Regions from separate parts of the Bowmanella yangjiangensis genome, predicted to be linked through region 2. Evidence: predicted binding sites of a transcription regulator. Region 2 holds the regulator's gene; each other region holds the start of a gene.
The links. Region 2 encodes FNR, which switches genes on or off when oxygen is low (the NO sensors DNR and NnrR bind a similar motif). Its sites were predicted from a motif close to TTGATCTAGATCAA; they were not measured.
Positions count from the first base shown of each region.

Region 1: a site for FNR is predicted at 1,562-1,575, ahead of KJY73_RS14300 (OmpW/AlkL family protein). Genes of this name have one in related genera too.
Region 3: a site for FNR is predicted at 2,649-2,662, ahead of trhP (prephenate-dependent tRNA uridine(34) hydroxylase TrhP). Genes of this name have one in related genera too.

Region 1 covers NZ_JAHDJU010000002.1:1,136,255-1,140,525, forward strand. The annotation lists gene KJY73_RS14295 (tryptophan halogenase family protein) at 11-1,504, shown strand; gene KJY73_RS14300 (OmpW/AlkL family protein) at 1,638-2,342, shown strand; gene KJY73_RS14305 (M14 family zinc carboxypeptidase) at 2,404-3,789, opposite strand; gene KJY73_RS14310 (S66 peptidase family protein) at 3,936-4,271, shown strand, end outside.
Region 2 covers NZ_JAHDJU010000001.1:2,002,743-2,007,013, reverse strand. The annotation lists gene KJY73_RS08945 (heavy metal translocating P-type ATPase) at 1-669, shown strand, start outside; gene ccoS (cbb3-type cytochrome oxidase assembly protein CcoS) at 669-845, shown strand; gene KJY73_RS08935 (sulfite exporter TauE/SafE family protein) at 838-1,512, shown strand; gene fnr (fumarate/nitrate reduction transcriptional regulator Fnr) at 1,596-2,327, shown strand; gene uspE (universal stress protein UspE) at 2,411-3,343, shown strand; gene ttcA (tRNA 2-thiocytidine(32) synthetase TtcA) at 3,488-4,271, shown strand, end outside.
Region 3 covers NZ_JAHDJU010000001.1:28,304-32,574, forward strand. The annotation lists gene KJY73_RS00140 (hypothetical protein) at 1-126, opposite strand, end outside; gene fusA (elongation factor G) at 359-2,452, opposite strand; gene trhP (prephenate-dependent tRNA uridine(34) hydroxylase TrhP) at 2,724-4,061, shown strand; gene KJY73_RS00155 (YfhL family 4Fe-4S dicluster ferredoxin) at 4,066-4,271, shown strand, end outside.

The DNA.
Region 1 (4,271 bases), on a different contig from region 2:
GTGGCATAACATGCGCGTAGTGATAGTCGGAGGCGGTTCGGCCGGTTGGATGGCCGCAGCCATGTTGTCGCGTATGATGGGACGACAACTGGATATTACACTGGTTGAGTCCGATGACATTGCCACTGTGGGGGTGGGCGAGGCAACCATTCCACCGATTCAGCACTTCAACCGGGTGTTAGGCATCAGTGAAGCGGACTTCTTACGGGAAACCGGTGGCACCTTTAAACTAGGTATTGAGTTTGAGAACTGGCTCGAGCAGGGCCATAGCTATATGCACGCGTTCGGTGGTTTGGGCAAAGAGATGGGTTTAGCGCCTTTTCATCACAGTTGGTTGCGCGCTGTTGCCCATGGTCGCAATGACAGCCTGTGGGACTTTTCCCTTAACTATCAGGCGGCAAAGGCTAACAAGTTTCAACCGCTCAGCAGCGTCCCTGATACTAAGTTACCCGGACTGGTACATGCCTATCATTTTGATGCCGGCCTTTATGCCAAGTACCTGAGTAAGCTCAGCCAAGGCTGGGGGGTTAAGCGCCTTGAAGGTCTGATTGAGCAAGTGAACCTCAACAAGCAAAATGGAAGCATAGAGAGTCTGCGGCTGCGTAGCGGTGAGTTTATCCAGGCTGATTTGTATGTTGACTGTTCCGGTTTTAGATCCTTGTTGTTGGGTGAAGCGCTTAAGGTCGAGTTTGATGACTGGCGTCACTGGCTGCCCTGCGATCGGGCCATGGCGGTTCCAAGTGAGCGCACTGCACCTCTGCAACCTTATACCCGCTCTATCGCTCATCGAGCCGGTTGGCGCTGGCGCATTCCGCTGCAGCATAGAACCGGCAACGGACTGGTGTACTGCAGTGAGTATTTAACGGATGAGCAAGCTTCTGCCCTGTTGATGGAGCAGTTGGATGCCCCGGCTTTGGCTGAGCCCCGCCTGATTCGCTTTACTACAGGCAGACGCAAGCAGCAGTGGCATAAAAATTGTGTGGCACTGGGGCTGGCCAGTGGCTTTCTGGAGCCATTGGAATCGACCAGTTTACATCTGGTGCAAAGTGGCATTGTCAGGTTGCTTAAGTTATTTCCCAGACAAGGTTGGGTGCAGCAGGAGATTGATGAGTTTAACCGTCAGTCACAAACCGAGTTTGAGCAAGTTCGTGACTTCATTATTCTGCATTATGTACTGAATCGGCAGGAAGAGCCGTTTTGGCAGCGTTGCCGGGATATGTCGATCCCCGATAGTTTGAACCAAAAGCTGGCCCTTTTTGCCAAGACTGGCAAGGTGTTCAGAGAACAGGACGAGTTATTTACCGAGGTTGCCTGGCAACAGGTCATGCTAGGGCAGGGGATTCAGCCTGAAGCATATCATCCGATGGCGGATGCATTATCCGCAGCGCAGCTCAATGAACTGCTGGACAGTCTCAGAACTATTTTTGCCGGCACCGTGCAACGTCTCCCTGTCCATGATGAATTTATAAACAGTTATTGTGCATCAGCCAGCACCTTTTGTTGACCTGGATCATGGTTGTGCTGTTTGCCACTGTACCCTGCTAAATCAGCAAGTGAAAACTTGATCTCAATCAGCTTTTTAAGATCAATAGGAGCAGACAATCCTCTCCAGACACACAACACTTTGGAGAGAATAAATGAAATCTCTGTTCACCACTTCTGCTTTGGTTGCCGCTTTATTCGCCCCAGCTGCGCTGGCCGATTTCCATGTAAATGTAGGCGCCATCAATGTTAACCCTAATGCGGACAGTACTTACCTGAACGTTGTTGAGACGGTTGCTGGTCTGCCACAGAATTCCAGCAAACTGGATGTCGACAGCAACACTCAGTTGGGTCTGACTTTTGACTACGATTTGAATGACAACTGGACCCTGGAGCTGATTGCTGCCACGCCGTTTTCCCATGACATTACTCTGGATAGCACTGTAGGTGCGGTCAACGGTCTGGATGTTGGCGAAACTAAGCATTTGCCACCAACTTTGCTGGCCCAGTATCACTTTATGGACAAGCAACAAGCGTTTCGTCCTTTCGTTGGTCTTGGCCTGAACTATACGCTGTTCTTCTCTGAGAAGGTCAGCCCGGCTCTGACTGATGTGCTGGTAGCGACAGGCGCAGCGTCCGCTGGCGACAAAGTTAGCCTGCATTTGGATGATTCGGTAGGTCTTGCTGTACAAGCGGGTTTTAACTACCGCTTAAATGACAACTGGGGCGTACACGCCATGGTTGCCTGGGCTGACATTGATACCGATGCCGAAGTACGCATCAATGGCACTAATGTACAGTCTGCAAAAGTTAACATCGACCCCATGATCTTCATGCTGGGTGCACGTTACAGCTTCTAAAGTTCCCAACCTCTGTCAGGGGTGGCGGTGTTGAAAGACACCGCCTTTTTTACTTAGGTGGTTAGGTGCTGTAACTGTTCAGCACCTTGCCGCTGTTAAGGTCTATCAATAAGCCCTCAATGACAGCAATTTTTCTGCCGTCCTTATGTTCCAGAAAGAATACTGCCCGATGGCCAGCCCTTGGACGGGTATCTGACATACTGACGTTGCTAAAAGCCATGGGTAAGCCACTTTGGTTGTCCAGCTTATCCGCATCGGATGCAAAATACCCGTATCCCTGCTGGAGAAGTGCAAGATAGTCCTCACGCGTAAGTGTGGTGGCGTCACTCAGGGTATAACCCTTAGCTGGCTGAAATTGCCAGCCATTGGCATCAAATTCAAAAAAGCCGGAGTAAACCGTCAGGTCACCCACTTCCTTAATTCTGGGTTGCCGTGCATTAGGTAAGTTCAAGTCAATCGCCAGGTCGATGCGGTATTGTTGTGACCCTTCCTTCACCAGTAAATCACTCATCAGCACATCGCGAAAGGCCTCTCGGCGATTAAACGGAATGTCTGTATAGGCAGATAAATCCTGCTTGGCATAGCTGCCTGACTGAATGCTATCTATAGCCGCACTGAGCATGATTAGATTCATTTCCCTGGCCACCTGGCGGTTGGGGTCCTGGCGGTGAGCGCCAGATTCAATCAAAATGGTACTGATCCCCATACCAGCCAGATTGTCGCCAAAGGCGCGTGGTGCATAAGTATCGTCGTAACGACCCAGATGTTCGGGGATGCGCGCATCGGCCACCTCCTTCAAAACGCCAATGATCTGCATAGCGCGATGTCTGGCTGGGCTGATACTTTTCCTGTCATTAAAGGCTGGTGCCAGCAGTGAAATGGTGGCCGGGTTGTTATGGTGTCCGGCACTATAAAAACGATTCTGATCGTGCAGATTAAAACCGAAGTCCGGTTTTAATTCTTTTGCCTGCGCCAGCAGAAGACGCCCTTCCGGTGTCTGCAGTGCACGGGCATCCCTATTAATATCTATGCCTTGGGCGTTGGTGCGGGTAGCCTGCTCAGCACCATCGGGGTTGAGCATAGGGATCATATAAATGGTCAGTTTGTCCTGCCAACTTTGCCGCCACCCTTGGTCTTTTTCCATGCGCCGCATTAAATCAAATAACGCGGAGGTGGCGGTGGACTCATCACCATGCATTTGCGACCACAGCATCAGTTTGGTGCTGCCTTTGCCGATTTTAATTCGGTGGATAGGCCGGCCAAGGTAGGAGCTGCCAATATGTTCTACGTTGAACACCGGACTGTCGATAATCTGCTGCAGATGAGGTTGAATATCCTGTTGGCGGATTTGCGCTTTATTCAAGCCTTCAACCTGAAATGATTGCCAATTTTCGGCTGATGCTGACAGTGACATAAAAAGACTCGCTAGCAAGATAACGGATTTCATTGTTTATTACTTATATGTGATTTTGTGGTAATAATTTATTTTTAAAAGGTTAATGACAGGTAGAGTGTAAGTCAAAGTCCTGGCTGCAGTTAGTCCTGAATTATCCGCTATGCAGCGGAACCTGGGTACAAATATGAGGAGTTATCATGGATCGCAGAGGCTTTTTTAAAGCATCCGCCGCTGGCCTGTTGGCCAGCCAACTTATTCCGTCGGTTGGTCAGGCTGCCCAAGCCAGGGTCAGTGTCAGACCCAAGGCATTAAAACCAGGCGATACAATCCGCTTAATTGCACCAGCCAGCGCTATCTTTGACCCCATCGAGTTAGATGTTGCCAGAGAGTCTTTTGAAGCGATGGGGCTGAAAGTCGAGCCTGGTCAACATGTTCTTGACCGCCATGGTTATCTGGCCGGGCAGGATAAGGATCGTGCTGCGGACATCAACCAGGCTTTCGCCGACAAGTCAGTAAGCGGCATTGTGGCACTT
Region 2 (4,271 bases):
GGGCTCTGCGGAGACGTCAACGGCGTACATTATCAGTTAGGCAGTTCGCACCTGATTAAACATGAGATTCCTACAGCCTTACAGGAATGCAATGTGTTATTGGCTGACAAGCAGCAAGTATTAGCGGGATTCGTGCTAACTGACCAAGTACGAAGTGATGCCCTGAACATGCTTAGTGACCTGAAAGGATATGAGCGCTGTATTATTAGTGGTGACAGTCAGCACAATGTTGAAAAGATTGCCGCACAGCTGCAGATAACCAAGATGTACAGTCAGTGTCGACCGGAACAGAAACTAAAAACGGTGAAAACCCTGCAAGAACAGGGGCACCAAGTGTTAATGGTCGGAGATGGCATCAATGACACACCGGTCTTGGCAGCCGCCCAGGTATCAGTTGCCGTTGGTGGAGCGACAGACTTAGCAAAAAATGCCGCCGATATTATATTGATCAACCCGACCCTGACGTTGCTGCCAGAATTGTTCAAAATGGCTCAGCGCACCAAGCAGAAGATTATGCAAAACATGGGGTGGGCCTTAGGATACAATGTATTGGTGCTGCCTCTTGCGGTATCTGGCTATCTGACCCCCTGGTTGGGCGTGATAGGCATGTCGCTTAGCTCAATTATCGTAGTGGCCAATTCGGTGCGACTACTCAAAGCGGAGTCATAATGGGCATTCTGTATATCCTAATTCCTCTGGCCATTGTGATTGTGACTGTGGCTATCCTGATTTTCTTTTGGGCAGTAAAAGCCGGTCAGTTTGAAGATCTGGAACGTCAGGGACACAATATTTTGTTCGACGACGACAAAGAACAGAAAAATAAGGCAAATCAGTCGCGTGACTGAACTAAATCTACTGTCAGCCTTATTGTTGGGATTGGCTGGTAGCGTTCATTGTGTCGCCATGTGCGGTGGAATTGTTGGGGCGTTAAGCTTTTCCATTCCGCCTAAAAAACGCCCGCTTCCCTACGAACTTGGCTATCACTTCGGCCGTTTATTTAGTTATACCTGCGCAGGGGCCATCACTGGTGGACTCGGGATGCTTTTTTCCCATCAAGTCGCAGGGGGCATTCATTTACTGACAACTCTCAGTGCGCTTTTTTTGTTGGCCATGGCTTTGTATATTGGGAATTGGTGGCGTGGTTTGTCATGGTTGGAAAAACAAGGTGCCCGATTATGGAAACCATTGGCGCCTTTATCTAAGCGCTTTATTCCATTTAAACACCCTGTCGCTGCTATCCCCTACGGTATGATTTGGGGCTGGCTACCCTGTGGCTTGGTATACTCTACTCTCACCTGGAGCATGGCCAGTGGCTCCTCTTTAACCGGCGCCCTGACCATGTTCACCTTTGGGCTTGGAACATTACCTGCTCTTTTAACACTTGGGCGCTTCAGTCAACACATAAGACCACTTTTGAATCATCCGCGTAGCCGGCTGGTAATTTCCATTGTTCTCGCGGCATTTGCGGCTTGGTTGCTCCTATCGCCATTGATTATCAAAGCTATAGGCTAACCCGCCGTAAATTCGAATTCGCTTTAACCAAGTGCAAAAAATGCTAAGCTAGCAGCCTGTTTGCATGTTAAGCCGTGTCTACTATGAATCAACACCGCGAATGTACTATTAGTTGTCAAAATTGCAGTATTAGTCAGCTCTGTCTGCCCTTTACCCTGAACGACAACGAACTGGATAAATTGGACAACATTATTCAGCGTAAACGCCCCTTTCAGAAGAACGAGCGTTTGTTTCAATCAGGGGACAAGCTGAATAGCTTGTATGCTGTGCGTTCCGGATCATTTAAAAGCTTTGTTTTGGCGCCTGACGGTGAAGAACAAATAACAGCCTTTCACCTGCCTGGTGACATTATCGGTTTTGATGCAATTCATCACCAAGTGCACAAGAGTTTTGCCCAAGCGTTAGAAACTTCTATGGTCTGTGAAATCCCCTTCCAAACTATGGAAGTATTGTCAGGGGATCTGCCGCGCTTGCGTCAGCAAGTGATGCGTCTGATGAGCCACGAAATTCAGGCGGATCAGGATATGTTTATGTTGCTGAATAAGCGCACTGCTAATCAGCGGTTGGCACATTTCCTCGCGCATTTGGGGGAGCGATACCATGATCGTGGTTTCTCCGGTAGTCAGTTTAGACTGAGCATGACCCGCGCTGAAATTGGCAATTATCTGGGGCTAACCGTAGAAACCATCAGCCGCCTGCTAACCAAGTTCCAGAAACAAGGCTTAATTCAGGTGGATGGAAAATTCATTACCTTGGTTGACCCTAAGCAGTTAAGAGAACACCAGGAAAATGCACAGTTGTCGGTTAACAGTTAGATAGACTGGCTTTGATCTGGCACAAAGGGTAATAAGGTTAGCTAAACTAGACTTAAGCTAGTCGGAGTAAATGCGAAGAGGCAATGATGAACTACAAAAAATTGTTGGTAGTGATTGACCCAACCACCGAGCAGCAAAAAGCCCTAAAGCGAGCTCTGCTAATTGCGGAGAAAACTGGGGCCAGCATTACGGCCTTTTTGTCTATTTACGATTTCTCGTACGAAATGACCACAATGTTATCGGTTGACGAGCGTGAAACCATGCGCCAGGCCGTGGTGGACGACAGAACCGAATGGCTGACCGAATTACTCAGTAAACAAGTCAATAATGCCGCTCTGGCGTTAGATGCCAAGGTGGTGTGGCACAACAGACCTTTCGAAAGCATTATTTATGAGACCATTGAGCATGGCTATGACCTGATAGTTAAAGGCACTCATGAGCATGGTGGTCTTAAATCGGTCATATTCACCCCAACCGACTGGCATTTGATGCGCAAAGCACCCGTACCTGTGCTTTTGGTGAAAGAACATGCCTGGCCTGAGCAAGGTCAGATTATTGCGGCGGTTAATGTGGGTACAGCAGATGAAGAGCATAGTTCGCTGAACCAGAAAGTGACCCATACCGCATTGGCTTTTGCCCGCACACTCAATGGCCAGGTCAACCTGGTTAATTCCTACCCCGGTACGCCAGTGAATATTGCCATCGAAATACCAGAGTTTGATCCGGGCAGTTTTAATGAATCGGTGCGCAATCATCACACCGAGGCGATGAAGACCTTCGCCAGCAATCATGGTATTGCGCCCCAGCACTGCTTCGTAAAAGAAGGCTTGCCTGAGGATGTGATACCCACAGTTGCTGCTGACGTAGATGCAGAATTAGTGGTTATTGGCACTGTTGGTCGTCATGGTATATCTGCAGCGTTGATAGGCAATACCGCTGAGCATGTTATCGATATGCTCGATTGTGATGTATTGGCGGTTAAACCTGACGGTTTTATCAGTCCGTTACAAAAATGAAGATAGTAAGGGCCGCCAGTTTGGCGGCTTTTTTTACCCTGATTATTCAGACCCACCGCTAAGCTATTCCCTCCTCCAGACACAGAAAATATGTAACTTGTGGTCAAGCTAGGTATAATCCCGCCCTCATTGCAGAGGTGGCCTATGACCCGATTAGACGAACTGAGCGCAAAGCAAAAATACAGCTTCAACAAACTCCAAAAACGCTTGCGGCGCTGTGCCGGAAAAGCCATTGACGATTTCAATATGATTGAAGATGGCGACAAAGTGATGGTGTGCCTGTCTGGCGGTAAAGATAGCTATGCAATGTTGGATATTTTGCGTTACTTACAAAAAGTGGCGCCCATTCATTTTGATCTGGTAGCAGTAAACCTGGATCAGAAGCAGCCAGGCTTTCCTGCGCATGTATTGCCTGAGTATCTGGACAGCCAAGGCGTTGACTACAAGATAGTCAATGAAGATACCTACAGCATAGTGAAAGAGAAGATCCCAGAAGGTAAAACTACCTGCTCACTGTGTTCTAGGTTACGTCGCGGTATTCTTTATCGTACGGCGACCGAGTTGGGGGCAACTAAAATTGCGCTCGGCCATCATCGCGATGACATGCTGGAAACCCTGTTTCTGAATATGTTTTATGGTGGCAAATTGAAATCTATGCCGCCGAAGTTGGTAAGTGACGACGGCAAACAAATGGTGATCAGGCCATTGGCTTACTGTGCAGAAAAGGATCTAACACGCTATGCCGATATGATGGTCTTCCCCATCATTCCCTGTAATTTATGTGGTTCGCAGGAAAATCTGCAGCGCAAGGTCATTAAGCAAATGCTGCAGCAGTGGGACAAACAACATCCGGGCCGCATTGAAAACATGGCTCGCGCGCTGCAAAGTGTTACGCCTTCGCATCTAGCCGATCCTAACCTGTTTGATT
Region 3 (4,271 bases), 2.0 Mb from region 2:
TGCAGCAGTAGTGGGTTCTTCAACAGCAGCTTTGTCTGTCTTTGGTTGCTTGCTGCGTTTATTCAGATAGGCGTCTCTATCTTCCGGTTCCAGCTGGATGCTGGGCATATCATCTGTCTTGGACATGGGTCCCCTCTGAAGCGCCAATATAAATCGTTGAGCCTATCATACCAATTTTGTTTGGCCACGCAGTACTTCCATACCCTGTTGAACAAACAACTTAACCCGACTGGTTAAAAAAAGCTCAAGGATGCTTTGCTTTCGGATGCAAACAAGGATATGCGGGGCAGTGATGGAATTAATTTCAGACATAAAAAAGCCGACCATAAGGTCGGCTTTTCTTTAGGCTTTGAAGCTATTACTTCTTCGCAGCAGCTTTACGCGCTTTCGCTTCTTCGATGACTTTCTCAGACACGTTGGCCGGGCAAGGCAGGTAGTGTGAGAATTCCATAGAGAACTGACCACGACCAGAAGTCATAGTACGCAGTGAACCGATGTAGCCAAACATTTCAGACAGAGGTACATCTGCCTTGATGCGCACACCAGTTACACCAGCTTCCTGATCTTTGATCATGCCACGACGACGGTTCAGGTCACCGATAACGTCACCTACGTGATCTTCAGGAGTGAACACGTCAACTTTCATGATCGGCTCCAGCAGCTGTGGTGCAGCTTTTGGAATAGACTGACGGAAGGCGCCCTTAGCGGCAATTTCGAACGCGATGGCTGATGAGTCAACCGCGTGGAATGAACCGTCAAACAGCTCTACTTCCAGATCCAGAACCGGGTAACCAGCCAGGGTACCTTCGTCCAGCATGCTCTTGAAGCCTTTATCGATGGCAGGCCAGAATTCCTTAGGAACGTTACCACCTACAACAGTAGAGCTGAACTTGTAGCCTGTACCTGGCTCACCAGGACGGATGCGGTAATCAATCTTACCGAACTGACCGGAACCACCAGACTGCTTCTTGTGGGTGTATGAATCTTCAACTGGCTTAGTGATAGTTTCACGGTAAGCAACCTGAGGTTTACCTACAACCAGTTCAACACCGAAAGTACGCTTCAGGATGTCTACTTTGATATCTAGGTGCAGCTCACCCATACCTTTCAGGATGGTTTCGCCAGAGTCTTCGTCGGTTTCAACGATGAAAGTTGGGTCTTCCGCGATCATCTTAGACAATGCGTTACCCAGCTTCTCTGAAGCACCTTTGTCTTTTGGTGCAACGGCGATAGAGATTACCGGCTCAGGGAAGATCATAGGTTCCAGAGTACAAGGGTGATTAGGATCACACAGAGTGTGACCAGTCTTCACGTTCTTCATACCTACGAACGCCAGAATGTCACCGGCTTGGCAACCAGTCAGCTCGTTACGGTCGTTAGCGTGCATCTCTACCATACGGCCGATACGCTCGGTTTTACCGGTAGCAGAGTTCAGGATGGTATCACCCTTGTTCAGCTTACCAGAGTAAACACGGATAAAGGTCAGGGCACCGAAACGGTCATCCATGATCTTAAATGCCAGAGCGCGGAAAGGCTCATCAACAGAAACAGTAGCCACTTCACCAGTAGGCTCGCCGGTTTCTTCGTTGGTCAGATCCTGAGGCTGAACTTCTGTTGGGCTTGGCAGGTAATCAATAACGCCGTCCAATACCAGCTGCATACCTTTATTCTTAAAGGCTGAACCACAGAAGGTAGGGAAGAAAGACAGATTGATAGTACCTTTACGGATACAACGCTTCAGGTCTTCAATTGATGGGATTTCACCATCCATGTAGGCCATCATCAGATCATCGTCTTGCTCAACGGCAGTCTCGACCAGTTGCTCATGGTACTCATTTACCAGATCAACCATGTCTTCAGGGATTTCTCTAACTTCGAAATTCTCTGGCAGTCCGCTATCGTCCCAAACAAGCGCTTGTTTGTTTAGTACGTCAACCACGCCAACGAACTCGTCTTCACGGCCGATAGGCAGGGTCATAACCAGTGGGTTTGCGCCCAGTACGTTTTTGATTTGCTTAACAACGCGGTAGAAGTCTGCACCCATACGGTCAAGCTTGTTGACGAAGATCAGACGAGCAACTTCAGAATCGTTAGCATAGCGCCAGTTGGTTTCTGACTGAGGTTCAACACCGCCAGAACCACAGAATACACCTATACCACCGTCCAGAACTTTCAGTGAACGGTATACTTCAACCGTAAAGTCAACGTGTCCGGGAGTGTCGATAACGTTAAAACGGTGGCCTTTCCAGAAGCAGGTTGTTGCTGCTGATTGGATAGTAATACCGCGCTCGGCTTCCTGCTCCATGAAGTCCATGGTGGATTCACCATCGTGCACTTCACCCAGTCTGTGGATCTTACCAGTGAGCTTCAGGATGCGTTCTGTAGTGGTAGTTTTACCCGCGTCAACGTGGGCGAAAATACCAATATTTCTGTAGAGGGATAAATCTGCCATGGTTTCCTTCACAAAGTTTAAGGGAAAAAAATCGCGCGCAAGTATACAGGAAAACACAGTTAAAAACCCGTTTTCTGCTAAATATTTGTGCAAAAGTTCTTACAGCCGTCAGTAAGGGCAGACAAAACCCATGGTTGCCCCTTTATTCACGGTGTAACGGCTCACCGAATAACCTGTACAGTTTAACCTAAGTTTATTGATCCTGATTAACACCTGCCATCGAAATTCTGCGTAGTATGCCAGTATCCCATATTCTTCGCGGAGTTATTTTATGTCCACCACCAAGGGCAAACCGGAACTGCTAAGTCCGGCAGGTAGCCTAAAAAATATGCGCTATGCCTTGGCTTATGGAGCCGATGCCGTTTATGCCGGCCAGCCTCGCTATTCACTAAGGGTTAGGAATAACGAGTTCAATCATGCCAGGTTGGCTGAAGCTATAGATGAAGTGCACGCGCAAGGAAAGAAGCTCTATGTCGTGAATAACATAGCTCCACATAATAGTAAGCTTAAAACCTTTCTACAGGATTTGCGCCCGGTGGTGGAGATGAATCCGGATGCCCTGATCATGTCAGATCCTGGCTTAATAATGTTAGCCAGAGATGCGTTTCCCAATCTGGATATCCATCTATCGGTACAAGCTAACGCCGTGAACTGGGCGACTGTGCGCTTTTGGCAGCAGGAAGGTATCAAGCGGGTAATATTATCTAGGGAGTTGGCGTTGGAAGAGATCGAGGAGATCCGTCAGCGCTGCCCGGATATTGAACTCGAAGTCTTTGTGCACGGGGCATTGTGCATGGCCTATTCAGGCCGCTGTTTACTATCCGGTTATATGAACAAGCGCGACCCTAACCAAGGAACCTGTACTAACGCTTGCCGATGGCAATATCAGGTGCATGGTATGCAAGGGAGTCAATGTGGAGGGGCTCAAGAAGAAGAGACTGCTAAGCCGCAAGCGTTTTTGCAAGAGGCTTTGCGTCCGGATGAGTTGATGCCGGTATTTGAAGATGAGCACGGCACTTACATTATGAACTCCAAAGATCTCAGAGCCGTGCAACATGTACAGCGGCTCATCGAGATAGGGGTTGATTCTCTAAAAATCGAGGGAAGAACCAAGTCGTTCTACTATTGTGCCCGCACCGCTCAGGCTTATCGGCGAGCGATTGATGATGCCGTATCGGGCAAGCCTTTTAACGTGCAGTTACTAGAAGAGTTAGAGAAGCTTGCCAACCGAGGTTATACCGAAGGATTTTTACGTCGGCATACTCATGATGAGTATCAGAACTACGAAGATGGCAGTTCTGTCAGTGACAGTCAGCAACTGGTTGGTGAGGTGTTGGAGCAACGTGCTGACGGCAGCTTGCTGGTGGAGGTCAAAAATAAGTTTATGCAGGGGTGTAGTCTCGAGCTAATGACACCAGGCGGGAACTATGATTTTACCTTGACCCAAATGCATACCGAGTCTGGGTTGCCGATGCAAGTAGCGCCGGGCGCGGGCTATAAAGTGTGGGTCAAGGGACCTGATAACGTCAGAGCTGACATGGGTATCTTGATGCGCAACCTACCACTGCAAAGTACCACCAGACAACCTTTCTATCAGGTCGGGAGTTAAGCCAATGGCACTTTACATTACTGAAGAATGTATCAACTGTGATGTCTGCCCTATGGAATGCCCCAACGAGGCGATAAGCATGGGAGCAGAGATCTATGTAATAGACACTAATAAGTGTACTGAGTGTGTGGGGCATTATGATGAGCCACAATGCGTGGCCTGCTGCCCTGTTGATTGCATCGAGCCCGACCCCTCGCACCCGGAAAGCCA